One region of the Streptomyces sp. NBC_01716 genome, then DNA from elsewhere that is predicted to be linked to it. Evidence: riboswitches for the same ligand, from Rfam matches in the RefSeq annotation. Region 1 holds a riboswitch; each other region holds the start of a gene.
The links. A riboswitch is a leader RNA that binds a small molecule or an ion and turns the genes downstream of it on or off. The one in region 1 is predicted to bind cyclic di-AMP.

Region 1 (3,390 bases):
CGACGACGGCGAGCACCTTACCGAGAACGAGGCCGCCGCGATGGCGTTCATCCTTCTCTTCGCCGGGTTCGAGACAACCGTGAACCTGGTCGGAAATGGCCTGTACGCGTTGCTTCGCAACCCCGATCAGCGCGAGCGCCTTCAACGCTCCCTCCACGCAGGCGAGAAGGAACTCCTCGCGACCGGCGTCGAGGAACTGCTCCGCTACGACGGACCGGTGGAGCTCGCCACCTGGCGCTACGCCACCGAGCCCGTCGAACTCGGCGGGCAGCGCGTCGCGGTGGGCGACCCTGTCCTCGTCGTACTCGCCGCCGCCGACCGGGACCCTGCGCGGTTCGCCGACCCGGACCGGCTCGATCTGGCGCGGAGTGACAACAAACACCTCGGATACGGCCACGGCATCCACTACTGCCTCGGCGCGCCCCTCGCCCGGCTTGAGGGACAGACCGCGCTCGCCACCCTTCTGACCCGCCTGCCCGACTTGCGGCTAGCGGTCGAACCGTCCGATTTGAGGTGGCGTGGGGGGCTCATCATGCGTGGACTGCGTACGCTCCCGGTGCAGTTCACAGCGGTGGGTGACTGACGGATCGTCAACACTGTGACTTTCACGTGATCTACGCTGCATCGACTTGTGACAGACGTTCGAGTACGGCTACGTTCACGATCGTCCCGGCAGTCACATGCCGGGGTTCACGTCCCAGCAGTCTCACGGAAGGCAACCGCATGCGCTCCGGGAACGGCCGGCACCGTCGGCCCCGTCAGGCCCCCGCCCTTGTCGTCGCGGCAGGGGTGACAGGCTCGGCGATCGCCATCCCGCTGCTCGGCGCGACCGGCGCCAGTGCGGCGGACGCCTCGACCTGGGACCGCGTCGCCGAGTGCGAGAGCGGCGGCATGTGGAGCGCCGACCTCGGCAACGGCTACTACGGCGGCCTCCAGATCTCCCAGGAGACCTGGGCCGACTTCGGCGGTACGGCGTACGCCCCCACCGCCGACCAGGCCAGCCGCACCCAGCAGATAGCCGTCGCCGAGAAGATCCTCGAAGCGCAGGGGCCGAGCGCGTGGCCGACCTGCGCGCTGGTCACCGGGCTCACGGCGGAGCCGGGTACGGACGCGGGCGCCGACGGTGAAGCGGACAAGGCTCAGGGCAACGGGTCCTCCGGAGAGTCCACCCAGCAGCAGGAGACCTCCCCGGAGCCCGAGCCGAGCGAGACGGCCGAGCTGCCTCCCGCTCCCGAGTCGACCCCGTCGTCCGGGCAGTTCGGCCGCGACTCCGCGTCCGAGGCCGAGGAGCAGGGTGCCGAGCCGAGTTCGGAGCCCAGCACCGCCGACGCGGGGAAGGGCAAGCACCGCGGCGAGGCGGCCCCCGAGGCGGGCAAGCCTGCCGGGGAAGCCGAAGCCGGCGAGGAAGGCAAGACGGACGAAGAGCGCGAAAGTGGCCGTCATGCCTCACGGGGTGACAGTTCGACACGCGCCGACGACGTCGCGGACGGCTCGTACACCGTCCGCGCGGGCGACAATCTGTGGGCCATCGCCGACGAGGCGAAGGTGGAGGGCGGCTGGGCCGCGCTCTACCAGGCGAACCGCGAGGTCGTGGGCTCCGACGCGGACCTCATCCTGCCGGGCCAGAAGCTCGATCTGACCGCGAATCAGGGGTAGTTAAGCGGGCTATGTCCGCATCTGAGCAAGTGAGACAAGCGTCTCTTCGCCCCAACTGATGCGGTCTGCCCGGCAACTCGCCCCCTTTCCGTTCCGACCTGCGTAAACAGAGGTTTCCTCGGGGCGGGATGGGCGAATCATCCCGGATGTTCCTTCTTTGAACATCCGGGATGTCTGTGTTTACGGTCTGAACCGCTCGCACCGCGGGCACCGTCGACCGTCACGCCGAGTCCTGCCGTCGGTCGGGGGGAGTACTCGTCGCTTCACGCGCCGAAGGCAGGAGCGGGGGACCCAGGTAAGTGCCGGCCAGTACGGCCGGCTCGGGGTGCAGCCGTGTGCGAGGGGACGTGCAGACGTTCCCGGGTCGCACGGCCGGGCAACTCACTTGGCCCGAACCCGACAGCTCACCTCGCAGGCGTCGGTGAGGAGATCTCGCATGCTGTTTTCCAGCGCGTCCGGCAAGGGCAAGCACCGTCGTCCCTCCAGGACCGTTCGTTACGCCACGCTCGCCGGCATCACCGGTGCCGCCGTCGCGGTCCCGCTGATCGGCGCCACCGCCGCCTCCGCGGCCACCACCTCCGAGTGGGACGCCGTCGCCCAGTGCGAGTCCGGCGGCAACTGGTCGATCAACACCGGCAACGGCTACTTCGGCGGGCTCCAGTTCTCCGCCTCCACCTGGGCCGCGTACGGCGGCACCGCGTTCGCGTCCAGCGCCGACCAGGCCTCGAAGTCCCAGCAGATACAGATCGCCGAGAAGGTCCTGGCGGGCCAGGGCAAGGGTGCCTGGCCGAGCTGTGGCGTGGGCCTGTCCAACGCGTCGAACGACGCGGGCTCGGCCGGCTCCGGCTCCGGCGACTCCGGCCAGCAGCAGGCCGCCCCCGAGCAGACCGAGCAGCCCCCCCAGGCCGCCCCGAAGAAGCAGTCCGCCCCGCGCGCGACACAGGAGCAGCCCGCCTCGCGCACCGAGACGCGCGGCCCGGTCAAGAAGGGCGACGGCGAGTACAAGGTCAAGCCCGGCGACTCGCTCTCCAAGATCGCCGAGACCAAGAAGGTCGAAGGCGGCTGGAAGAAGCTCTTCAAGCTCAACAAGGACATCGTCGAGGACGCCGACGTGATCTTCCCGGGTCAGCAGCTCCACCTGAGCTGACCCTTTCCCCCCTGAACCCCGGCCCGGCGCGCCTCACTCCCCCCGGACGCGCCGGGCCGGGGGCTTCGGACGGTCTCCGGCCCGGGGCTTCGGAAGGGCTCGGCCCAACCTCTGGACATTCGTGCCTGAACGGGCATCGCGGACTCTTTTCGTCCCAGCGGGCGGGCATCTGCCGACCGCCGACCGGGAGCCGGTTAGGCTCATGCCGCAAGGCCAACGCAAGGCCGACGAGGCCCGGCACCCATGAGGCCCTGCACTCCACGCGTCACATCCCAGAAGGAGATGCTCGTGCCGTCCATCGACGTCGTCGTAGCCCGGGAAATCCTTGACTCCCGAGGCAACCCAACGGTCGAGGTCGAGGTCGGCCTCGACGACGGCAGCACCGGCCGTGCTGCTGTCCCCTCCGGTGCGTCCACCGGTGCGTTCGAGGCCCTTGAGCTCCGCGACGGTGACCAGAACCGCTACCAGGGCAAGGGCGTCGAGAAGGCCGTCCTCGCCGTCATCGAGCAGATCGGCCCGGAGCTCGTCGGCTACGACGCCACCGAGCAGCGCCTGATCGACCAGGCGATGTTCGACCTGGACGCCAC
Region 2 (3,390 bases), 690 kb from region 1:
TGAGAGACAGCGGGGACGACGGGACCGGGGACGGCCCCCTTGGCGGCGGCGAGCACCCTTCCGCCAAGGGGGCCGTCCCCGATCCCTCCGCCGAGCGGCCCGCCCGTAACCCCTCGCCCCGCCGCACGGCCCACCGTCCCGCCGTCTCCTCCAGGCTCCGCCGGTTCAACGGCGGCGTCCGGCGCCTGGTCCAACGCGGTTTCCGCCGCGCCGACGAAGGCTTCCGGCTGGCGGACGCCGACCCGGACGACCCCACCTGGCGCCGCTCGCACCCCGTCGAGAAGCACCCGCCCGGTTTCGGCCCCGAAGACCCCCGGCCGCCAAAGCGCGGACGCGGCCGGCTCGCCTCCCGGCCGGCGCATCCGGTCCTGGAGTTGCTGCCCGGTCTGATCATCGTGGCGGGGATCATCCTGGACCAGGCGACCCCGACCGCCTTCACCGCCTCTCCGTTCTTCTCGGCGGCGCCGTTGGTCGCCGCCCCCTTCTTCTCGTTCATGCGCACTCTCTTGATCGGCCTTCTGTCCGTCGGCGCCGTCGTCGGACTGCGTTACTTCGGCAGCTCCTCAAGCGGGGCCGACACGATCACCGAATCGCTGACCGTCTTCACCGTCTCCGTCCTCGCGCTGGCCATCAACGGTGTCGTACGCCGCAGCGGTGAACGCCTGGCCTCGGCGCGGGTGATCGCCGAGGCCGCCCAGCGCGCCGTCCTGCCGACACCCGAGGCCCGGATCGGCGGGCTGCACGTCGCCGCGCGCTACGAGGCCGCCGAGGAGGGCGCGTACATCGGCGGCGACCTGTTCGCCGTCCAGGACACGGAGTACGGGGTACGGGTGGTGGTCGGCGACGTACGCGGCAAGGGCATGGGCGCGGTCGAGACCGTGGCCGTCATCATCGGCGCCTTCCGGGAGGCCGCCGAGCAGGAGACGACGCTCGAAGGGGTCGCGCGGCGGCTGGAGCGTGCGCTGGCGCGCGAAGGCACGCGGCGCAGCGGGATCGATCTGTTCGAGGGCTTCACCACCGCCGTACTGGCGGAGGTCCCGCATTCCGAGGGCATAGTGCGCGTACTGAACCGCGGGCACCCTGAGCCGCTGCTGCTCGGCCCCGACGGCGCGCTGACCGTGCTGGCCCCCACCGATCCGGCGCTGCCGCTCGGGATGGGCGAGCTGGGGACGTGGCCGGACCGCGCGGAGGAGGTCCCGTACCGGCCAGGGGCGACGCTGCTCCTCTACACGGACGGGCTCTCCGAGGCGCGCAACGCTGAGGGCGTCTTCTACGACCCGGGCGGACAGCTCGCGGGGCGGATCTTTCCCGGTCCCGACGATCTGCTGGAGGCGATCGTCGGGGACGTATGGCTGCACACCGGCGGCGGCAGTACGGACGACATGGCGCTGCTGGCCATCAGCCGGCCCACCCCGCGGCAGCCGGAGCGGCGCCGGACGATGCCGGTCGTGCCGTGATGTCATCTCCCCCGCCACGCTGCGTAGTTGAGACACACCACTCCGCATAACATTTGACGCACCGTCAGTTCGAGTGTGTGATCGCACACGGTCCGAATGCCGATCAACTCGCCCGATTGCGCCTGCTTGTGTCCCGGTTGATCCCCGCCGTGCTCGCTAACGATCACCGGGAACAGCTTGGAATAAGCCCCCGTCGTCTATTAACGTTCGATAACGCAGCGCGGTTGTCCCAGCCGTCGAAAGAGACGGCACCGTGCGCACGCGCCGAATTCCGCAAGGAAACCGGGGAACCACCAATTGGGGTGAATCGGGCGCCTCTTGCTGCCTCGTGCGGCGAGAAACGCTCGTAGGAGACCTTCCTGCTCCGAACCCGTCAGCTAACCCGGTAGGCGAGAAGGAAGGAAAGGAGAGCGCCCCAGTGGCGTCCAACAGGCCTGCTCCCGAAGCCTCCGTCCCGGCCCATTTCGGCCCCGGGAGCCGGCTCGCCGGCACCGATCTCGCCGACGGCGAGGCCAACAGGGACTGGGAGGAATGGAATCCCACCGCGGAGTCCGTCCGTCCCGTACGCGGCAAGCACCGTGTCGCCAAGCAGCGCAACGCGCTGGCCCGCAGCTCCACGGTCCTCGGAGTGGGTGTCATCGCCGCTGTCGGCGCCGGAGGCATCGCCTCCGCGCAGGACAAGCCGCCGGTTTCGATATCACTTCCCGACGCGCTCTCGGACAATCTCCCCGACGCCAAGTCCCTTCCCGGTGTCGGGTCTTTCATGTCCGACGGCGACAAGAAGACCGACGAGACGCCCTCCCCGCTGACCACGGCGGGCCTCACCGTCGCGGACGCCCAGCAGGGCACCACCGACTCCGGCGAGGCACTGCGCGCCCGCATCCTCCAGCAGGCGGAGCAGCAGCAGGCCGAGGCCGACGCCGCCCAGAAGGCGAGCGCCGAGAAGGCCGCCGCGGAGAAGGCGGCGGCAGAGGCCGAGAAGCAGCAGACCGACGCGGAGAAGAAGGCCGCCGAGGCGAAGCGCAAGGCGAAGGAAGAGGCCGAACGCAAGGCCGAGCAGGAGCGCCTGGAGAAGCTGGCCGCCAGCTTCTCGCTCCCCACCTCCTCCTACACGCTCACCTCCACCTTCGGCCAGGCCGGCTCCATGTGGTCCTCCGGCCAGCACACCGGCCTGGACTTCGCAGCCCCCACGGGCACGCCCACCAAGGCCGTCCACGGCGGGACCGTCAAGTCGGCCGGCTGGTCCGGCTCGTACGGCTACCGCGTGGTGCTGGAGCTCGAAGACGGTACGGAGATCTGGTACGCCCACCTGTCCTCGATGACCGTCGGCGCGGGCCAGAAGGTCACCACCGGCGAGACCATCGGACGCGTGGGAGCCACCGGCAACGTCACCGGCCCCCACCTGCACCTGGAGGTGCACACCCCGGGCGGCAGCGGCATCGACCCGATGAGCTGGCTGCGCGGCAAGGGACTCACGCCCTGATCCGGCCTGATCCAAACGACAGACCCTAGTTCCTGTACGGGTTGTAGCCGCCGTAGTCGATGTACGGCGGCGGAGACCACACCCGCCCCGTCGCCCGCGCCGCGTACGTCAGCGCGGGCGACGCCGTTTCCCGGCGCTGCCACATGTGGTGCAGCAACTCCTGCTCGCGCTCGACGAAGTCGGGCCCAGCCGTGCCGCGCCCGGCCCGGTGGCGCAGGAACGCCAGAGCGGTCGCGAACGCCTGGTACTCGCCGACCGTACGGGCCGCCTTCGGCCCGTACGCGCGCCCCGCCACATCGCGCGCCATCGAGCGCGCCCGCATCGAGGACAGGGCGAGCGGCTCGGTCTCGGCGAGCCAGCCCGCCGCCGCGTAGGCGGGCAACTCGGCCGAAACCATGCGCAGTTCGCGCTGCCGCGTCCAGATCGCCAGCCAGGTGAGCAGGGCGAAGG
Region 3 (3,390 bases), 3.4 Mb from region 1:
TGACCCGCGGGACCGGCCCGTTCGACGCCTTCCGTACCGCTCCCGAGTAAGGAGCCCGCGGAAGGCGTCGAGTCTTTTTGGGACAGAACGAGCGACTCATAAAACAGAGTGGTCGGTTTTATTTGTCCTGGAGGGCTTCGATCTCCGCGTAAATCCGCTCACCCCGGTCCGGCGCCATGTCCAGCCTCGCCAGCACCGCCGGCACGGCGATGCTCGGCAGCACATGGTTGAGAAGCACCGAGATCCGGTGGTCGAGATCCGCGCGGTCGCACAGGACATGGGACATCGTCTGCACGCCGGCGAAGGCGCCGGTGAACAGCTCGGCGGTCTCCCTGAGGTTCACATGGGGCAGGAGTTCGCCCTGCTCCTTCGCCTGGCGCAGCATGTCCTCGTTCTGCGCCACCCACGACTCGAACGGTGTGCCGCGGTTGATGCCGAGTGCGCCCTGGTCGAGCGCCAGGCCCGTACTGGCTCTGACCAGCGGGTCGTGGCGCAGCCGGTGTGCGAGGACCATGCCCTGGTCCACGAGCAGCTGTAGTTTGCTGCTCTGCTCGGGGAACGGTCCGATCGCCAGTTGGGCGTCGAGGACCCCGAGCGCGAGGTCTTCCTTCGAGGTGAAGTGGAAGTACAGGGCGCCCTTGGTCACCCCCGCCCGCGTGAGGATCTCGCCGACGGTGGCCGAGTTGTAGCCGCGCTCGTCGAAGACGGCCGCCGCCGCTTCGAGGATCGACCGGCGGGTCCGGATTGCACGGTCTTGCTGCGCCATCGGGCTCCCTCCTGCCTTGCATGGATTTGTAGTCGGGCTGTGACGACAGGTATTGAAAAACAAACCGCTTCGTACGTATCTTATAACGGAGCTGGACGGCTCCACCTACACCTTTGCCGGACGACTGGGCACAGTTGACCAGCACCGAAGCAGTCCGAGACCACGCGGCAGGCAACCATGATGCTGGCCCACGCGGAGTCTCGCGACGGTCGGCGTCCGGGTCGCCGGGACCCAGGACGGCGTTCTCCGTTGCGGTGGAATCCGAATTCTGACGGGACCTGACCATTCCCTGACGCGGGGCCTCTTGAAAGCAACTCCCAGGGTGGGGACGCTTGTTCGGTACGTTCCGAATGTTCCGCACATTCCGCGCTCAGGGCTCTGCTGCCCGAGCAATTCGGCCGTGACTCGGGGGGCACGCCGTCTGCCGAGCAGGCTGCTCCCCCCAGACCGGCCGGATGACCAGGCCGGCGCGGGGCCGGGAAACCACCCCGCCCCGCCCTATTGGAAAAAGCTCATTTGTCCATTTTGTGGTGCGGTCGTTATGGGTATTTCGAGCCTAACTTGTCCCTTTCTGGGTGGTGTTGGGTTTCAGTGGTTGCATCGAGAGCCCGTGATGTGTGTCACAGCTTTGAAGGACCGCGCTTCTCGCCGCCCCGCCCCACCTCCCCTGCCGCAAAAGAAAGTTGAGGCCTGAATCGCCTCGCCCGAATTCGAATTGACCGGCGCCGGATCCGTTAATGGCATGGCGCTGTGAATTCAGGACTTGTTTCGCCCGGACCTTCTCGCTTACGTTCTCGTCATTCCGGGCGGAACGCCGAATCCTGCCGCTGTCCGGAAACCGCACCCAACAACTCATGGACGGCAGGAGCGGGGGACCCAGGTAAGTCGCCGATCCGTTACATCGGACCGGCTTGGGGTGAAGTCGCGCACTATCGCGGCCGGGCATCTCCCGCTCGAACCCGACAGCTCACCTCGCAGGCGACGGAGAGGATTTCGTCATGCCCGCAGAGGGTAAGCACCGCCGTACCCGCACCAGCCCGCTCGCCCGCCGCCTCATCGCGGTCGGCACGGGCGGCGCAGCACTCGCCCTTCCCCTGGTGACCGCCACCACGGCGGGCGCGGCCCCCGCCCCGCAGCACGTCAAGACGGCCCCGGCCGCCTCGACCGCCGTCCAGAAGGTGACCCACACCGTCGTCAAGGGCGAGTCGCTGGCCAAGATCGCCAAGGCCCGCTCCGTGAGCGGTGGCTGGCAGGCGCTCTACAAGACCAACCGCGCCGCTGTCGGCGAGAACCCCTCGCTCATCCACCCCGGCCTGAAGCTGAAGCTCGCCGGGAAGGCCAAGACCGAGGGGACCGCGTCGACCGGGACCGCGTCGGAGAGCAAGGCCACCGAGGCTGTCGAGACCGCCGCCAGGACCTACACCAACGACCTCGACGGCTGGATCCGGGAGGCGCTGGACGTCATGGCGCAGAACGGCATACCCGGCTCGTACGACGGCATCCACCGCAACATCATGCGCGAGTCCGGTGGTAACCCCCGCGCCATCAACAACTGGGACTCCAACGCCGCGGCCGGCACCCCGTCGAAGGGCCTGCTCCAGGTCATCGCCCCGACGTTCGAGGCGTACCACGTGCCCGGCACGTCGACCGACAGCTACGACCCGGTCGCCAACATCACCGCGGCGTGCAACTACGCGGCCGACCGCTACGGCTCCATCGACAACGTCAACGGTCCGTACTAGGGCGTGTTTGAGAAGTCCCGTCTGGCCCACGACGCCTGGCACGCACGCTCGCCGCGTTGTCGGAGTCATCCAAGTACGTCCAGTACGAGGATGATCCTCCGCCTTGCGATCGCACGCACCAGACGCCGTGGGCCCCGCCCGATGGGCGGACGACGCTACTTCTAAAACACGCCCTAGACCCTGCGGCGTCCGTCACCTCACCGACCGCCGGCCGGACCGCACACGCGGCCCGGCCGGCGGCCTTCACACGCTCACACCCGCGCCCCGTTGTCCGCCGGGCGCCCGCGACGCGGCAGCGGTCGCGAACGGCCCGTGCCACGCCGCCCCCGCGCCGCCCCCGGACCCCCCTCGCGGGACGCCTCCATCGCCAGCGCGACCGGCACGGCAGTGAACACGGACGAGTACGTGCCCACACAGATACCGATGAGCAGGGCCAGCGCGAAGTCTCTGAGCGAGTCCCCGCCGAGCACCGCCAGCGCCGTGAGGATGAACAGCGCGCCCATGCCGGTGTTCACGGTTCTGGGCACCGTCTGCAGTACGGCTGTTCGCGCGGTCGGCACCAGGGAAGCGCGGGGTGCCCTCGCCCACAGCTCACGGACCCGGTCGAAGACCACCACGGAGTCGTTCACCGAGTAACCGATGACGGTGAGCAGCGCGGCGAGGAAGATCCCGTCGACGGGACGGCCCAGCCACGCGAAGACCCCGATCAGGATCACCACGTCGTGCACCAGCGCGGCTACCGACGCCACCGCGAAGGACCATCTGAACCGCACGGCCAGATACAGGAGTTGGACCCCGACGGCGATCCCCAGCGCGATCAGCGCGTGGCGCCTCAGCTCATCACCGAGGCTGGGGCCGATCAGGTCGTCCCGTACCTTCGTC
Region 4 (3,390 bases), 2.4 Mb from region 1:
ATTTTTTATCGAGGCCACCGACGGACGAGAGCCGCGTCCGGCACGCGAGGAGAGGCACACCATGGACCGTCCTTCCGCCCGCTACGTCCTGCCGGAGTTCACCGAGCGGACCTCCGCCGGGACCCGCTCCCTCGATCCGTACTCCAAGCTCTTCGAAGGACGGATCATCTTCCTCGGCACCCCCCTGGACGACACCGCCGCGAACGATGTGATCGCCCAGCTGCTGCAACTCGAATACGCGGCACCCGGCCAGGACATCGCGCTCTACATCAACTCTCCCGGCGGCTCGCTGAGCTCGATGTCCGCCGTCTACGACACGATGCAGGTCGTCGGCTGCGACGTGGCGACGACCTGCCTCGGCCAGGCGGCGTCCACCGCCGCGGTCCTGCTCGCCGCCGGAGCGCCGGGCAAGCGGATGGCGCTGCCCGGCGCGCGTGTCGTTCTCCAGCAGCCGGGGATCGAGGAGCCCGTACGCGGCCAGCCGTCCGATCTCGCCATCCACGCGGAGGAGTTGCTGCGGCTGCGCGCCCTGATGGCCGAGACGCTGGTACGGCACACCGGACAGAGCGCCGAGCGGATCGACGCCGACATCGACCGGGACACGATCTTCGACGCGACGGGCGCCAAGGAGTACGGCCTGGTGGACCAGGTCGCGCAGGATCGCAGGTCGTCCTTGAGCTTCAACGCCCCCCGGTGAACCGCCGATGCTGCCACCGGAACTGCCGCCGCTGCCCGCGCTGACCCGCGCCGAGGGCGACTTCGTCGACAGCTATCTCCGGGTCGTCGACCTGGTCGGCCGGATCAACCCCTCGCGCGCCGACGACACGTACAGCGCGCTGCGCGCCGCACAGGCCCTGGTGTCCGGGGCCGCCGAACTGCGCGACGCGCTGACGCTGATGCACGCGAGAGGTGAGACGGAGCTGCACACGCCGACCCTGGACCGCACGCTCCGGGTGCTCGACGGGGAGCGCAGGGCCGGACGTGTCACCATGCCGCCCGGCCCGGTGACTTGATACGGACCCGCGCCCCGCACCCCCGCCCCGCGACGGACTTCGACCGCCGGCCTGCCCGTTCGGACGCGTCCGTACGGGATTTGGCCGCACGTTCGGCGTATCGACCCGCCCGTGGTGATCGGACCGGCGACTTGCGACGGACGATCGGCCGTCCGGTCGTAACGCTTCGCTGCGCCGCAGGTACAGCGCGTGAGCTGTCATATGAGCCGTTCACCGAATCGGCCGTACCGACCCAAATGGCCCATAAGTGACGAGAGTCACATCCGGCCGTTTCAACGCGGATTCGCGCTGAGGCCGCGTCAAGATCCCTGGGACGACAAGCCCCCGCCACCTCGGCGGGGCGGTCCGGGTGGACGCCGAGTCCTGCCGCCGCTCCGGACGACTGGTCGACACGAGTGGATCGGCAGGAGTGGAGGACCCGAGCAGTTCGGGGCGGTCCGACCATGGACAGCTCCTCGGGGTGAAGCCGCATCGCGGCCGGACATCTTCGCCTGTCCGAACCCGACAGGTCATCCTTCACAGGCGGCTGACGAAGGGTTGCGCATGTCCGCGCAGACGCATGTCCCGTCGCTGCTCTCCCGGGCCGGTACCGCATCGGTCCTCCTCGCCGCCGTCGGCGGCACGATGCTGGCGCCCGGCGCCGTGTCGGAAGCACACGCCCTGCCCGCCGCCGCGAAGGCGCTGGATGTGGCGGCCTCCATGAAGGGCGCCCCGTACTCCTACGGGGCGACAGGTCCGCACCGGTTCGACTGCTCGGGGCTGACCCTCTTCTCGTACAAGAAGGCCGGCAAGGCGCTTCCCCGCACCGCGCAGCAGCAGTACAACCGCACGCACCACATCTCCGCCGCCGGCCGCAGGCAGGGCGATCTGGTCTTCTTCCATTCCGGAGGGAGCGTCTACCACGTCGGGATCTACGCCGGCCACGGCAAGATCTGGCATTCGCCCAAGAGCGGTCAGGTGGTGCGGCTGGAGCGCATCTGGTCCAGGAGCGTCCTGTACGGCCGGGTCCGCTGACCCCAGGCGCACCGGGGACACGCGCGGCCCGCTCAGCCCGGGGCGCGAACCGTCCACGGCAGGGCGATCCAGACCGTCTTGCCGCCGTCCGCGGTGGGTGTGACGGCCAGTCGGCCGCCGTGCTCGGCGGTCAGCGCCCGGATGATGACCATGCCGCGGCCGTTGTCCTGCTGGACCGCGGCGGGGAGGCGCTGCGGCCAGCGCGGGTGACTGTCCGTGACGCCGACGCGCAGTTCCTCGTCGCGCCGCAGGGTGACGTCGATCGTGAAGGTCGGTGAGGTGCCGAGGGTGTGCTGCACGGCGTTGGTGGCCAGTTCCGAGATGATCAGGCGAACCGTTTCGGCGGTGCCGGCATCGCTCGGCAGCCCCCACTCGGTGAGCACGCGCGCGACGTATCTGCGTGCCTCGGACACCGAGGCCGGATCGCTCGGCAGGGTGACGGATGCTTCCTGATGGTCTGCCATGGCGACGCTGTCCCTTTCCCACCGGGACGCAGACCGACCTATGGCTGTTGCCCGCGAGTACGTCCCCGGATTGCGCTGCGCGCCACACTGCCATCAACGGCGCCCGGTGCACGGGCGATCCGCCGTGATACGCCCCTGTCTGTCGCTCTAAGCGGTGAACCCTGCTACGCGAGACCGTATTTACGCGCGCTCAAGTTCCCGGCCCCGGCGACCGACAGACGACGTGCCCGGCCCTGACGGGTGCTCAGCACTCCGGCGCCACGGCCCCGGCGGGCGCCGTCGCGATGACCGTCGCCAGGGCTCCGTCGACCTGAGCGTCCGTCAGGTCGGCGCGGGCCGTGAGCCTGATCCGGGAGATCCCGTCCGGCACGGACGGCGGCCGGAAGCAGCCCACCACCAGACCGGCCTCGCGGCAGTCGGCGGCCCACCGGACGGCCGCCTCCGGAGACGGCGCCCGGACGGAGACGACGGCCGCGTCCGGGCGTACGGCGGTGAGCCCCGCCCCGGTCAGCCCCCGGTGCAGCGCGTTCGCCACCGCGCGCGCCCGGACCGCCAGCGAGGGGTCCTCGCGCAGCAGCCGCAGGCTCGCGAGCGCGGCGCCCGCGGCGGCCGGGGCGAGGCCGGTGTCGAAGATGAACGACCGTGCCGTATTGACGAGTTGGCCGATCACCCGGGCCGGCCCGAGGACCGCGCCGCCCTGGCTGCCCAGCGACTTGGAGAGCGTGAGCGTGACGACCGTCCCCGGGTCGCCCGCCAGCCCCGCCGCGTGGACGGCGCCACGGCCGCCGTCGCCGAGGACGCCGAGACCGTGCGCGTCGTCCACGAGGAGTGCGGCCCCCCGCGTACGGCACACCTCGGCCAGCCGCGCGAGCGGCGCCGCGTCACCGTCCACCGAGAAG

Region 2: it holds a riboswitch for cyclic di-AMP, as region 1 does, so the genes downstream of both, OIE74_RS20465 (M23 family metallopeptidase) here and OIE74_RS23710 (transglycosylase family protein) in region 1, are expected to answer to the same signal.
Region 3: it holds a riboswitch for cyclic di-AMP, as region 1 does, so the genes downstream of both, OIE74_RS08555 (LysM peptidoglycan-binding domain-containing protein) here and OIE74_RS23710 (transglycosylase family protein) in region 1, are expected to answer to the same signal.
Region 4: it holds a riboswitch for cyclic di-AMP, as region 1 does, so the genes downstream of both, OIE74_RS34575 (C40 family peptidase) here and OIE74_RS23710 (transglycosylase family protein) in region 1, are expected to answer to the same signal.

The regions. Positions count from the first base shown of each region.
Region 1 is NZ_CP109181.1:5,364,170-5,367,559, forward strand. Features, by position in the region: gene OIE74_RS23700 (cytochrome P450 family protein) at 1-583, shown strand, start outside; gene OIE74_RS23705 (transglycosylase family protein) at 724-1,656, shown strand; cyclic di-AMP (ydaO/yuaA leader) riboswitch at 1,915-2,089, shown strand; gene OIE74_RS23710 (transglycosylase family protein) at 2,093-2,803, shown strand; gene eno (phosphopyruvate hydratase) at 3,086-3,390, shown strand, end outside.
Region 2 is NZ_CP109181.1:4,670,825-4,674,214, forward strand. Features, by position in the region: gene OIE74_RS20460 (PP2C family protein-serine/threonine phosphatase) at 369-1,457, shown strand; cyclic di-AMP (ydaO/yuaA leader) riboswitch at 1,710-1,864, shown strand; gene OIE74_RS20465 (M23 family metallopeptidase) at 1,876-2,940, shown strand; gene OIE74_RS20470 (PrsW family intramembrane metalloprotease) at 2,966-3,390, opposite strand, start outside.
Region 3 is NZ_CP109181.1:1,992,977-1,996,366, reverse strand. Features, by position in the region: gene OIE74_RS08565 (glycosyl hydrolase family 28-related protein) at 1-3, shown strand, start outside; gene OIE74_RS08560 (ScbR family autoregulator-binding transcription factor) at 119-766, opposite strand; cyclic di-AMP (ydaO/yuaA leader) riboswitch at 1,595-1,760, shown strand; gene OIE74_RS08555 (LysM peptidoglycan-binding domain-containing protein) at 1,765-2,508, shown strand; gene secD (protein translocase subunit SecD) at 2,760-3,390, opposite strand, start outside.
Region 4 is NZ_CP109181.1:7,725,179-7,728,568, reverse strand. Features, by position in the region: gene OIE74_RS34585 (ATP-dependent Clp protease proteolytic subunit) at 62-697, shown strand; gene OIE74_RS34580 (hypothetical protein) at 705-1,013, shown strand; cyclic di-AMP (ydaO/yuaA leader) riboswitch at 1,388-1,553, shown strand; gene OIE74_RS34575 (C40 family peptidase) at 1,557-2,027, shown strand; gene OIE74_RS34570 (ATP-binding protein) at 2,060-2,491, opposite strand; gene OIE74_RS34565 (8-amino-7-oxononanoate synthase) at 2,736-3,390, opposite strand, start outside.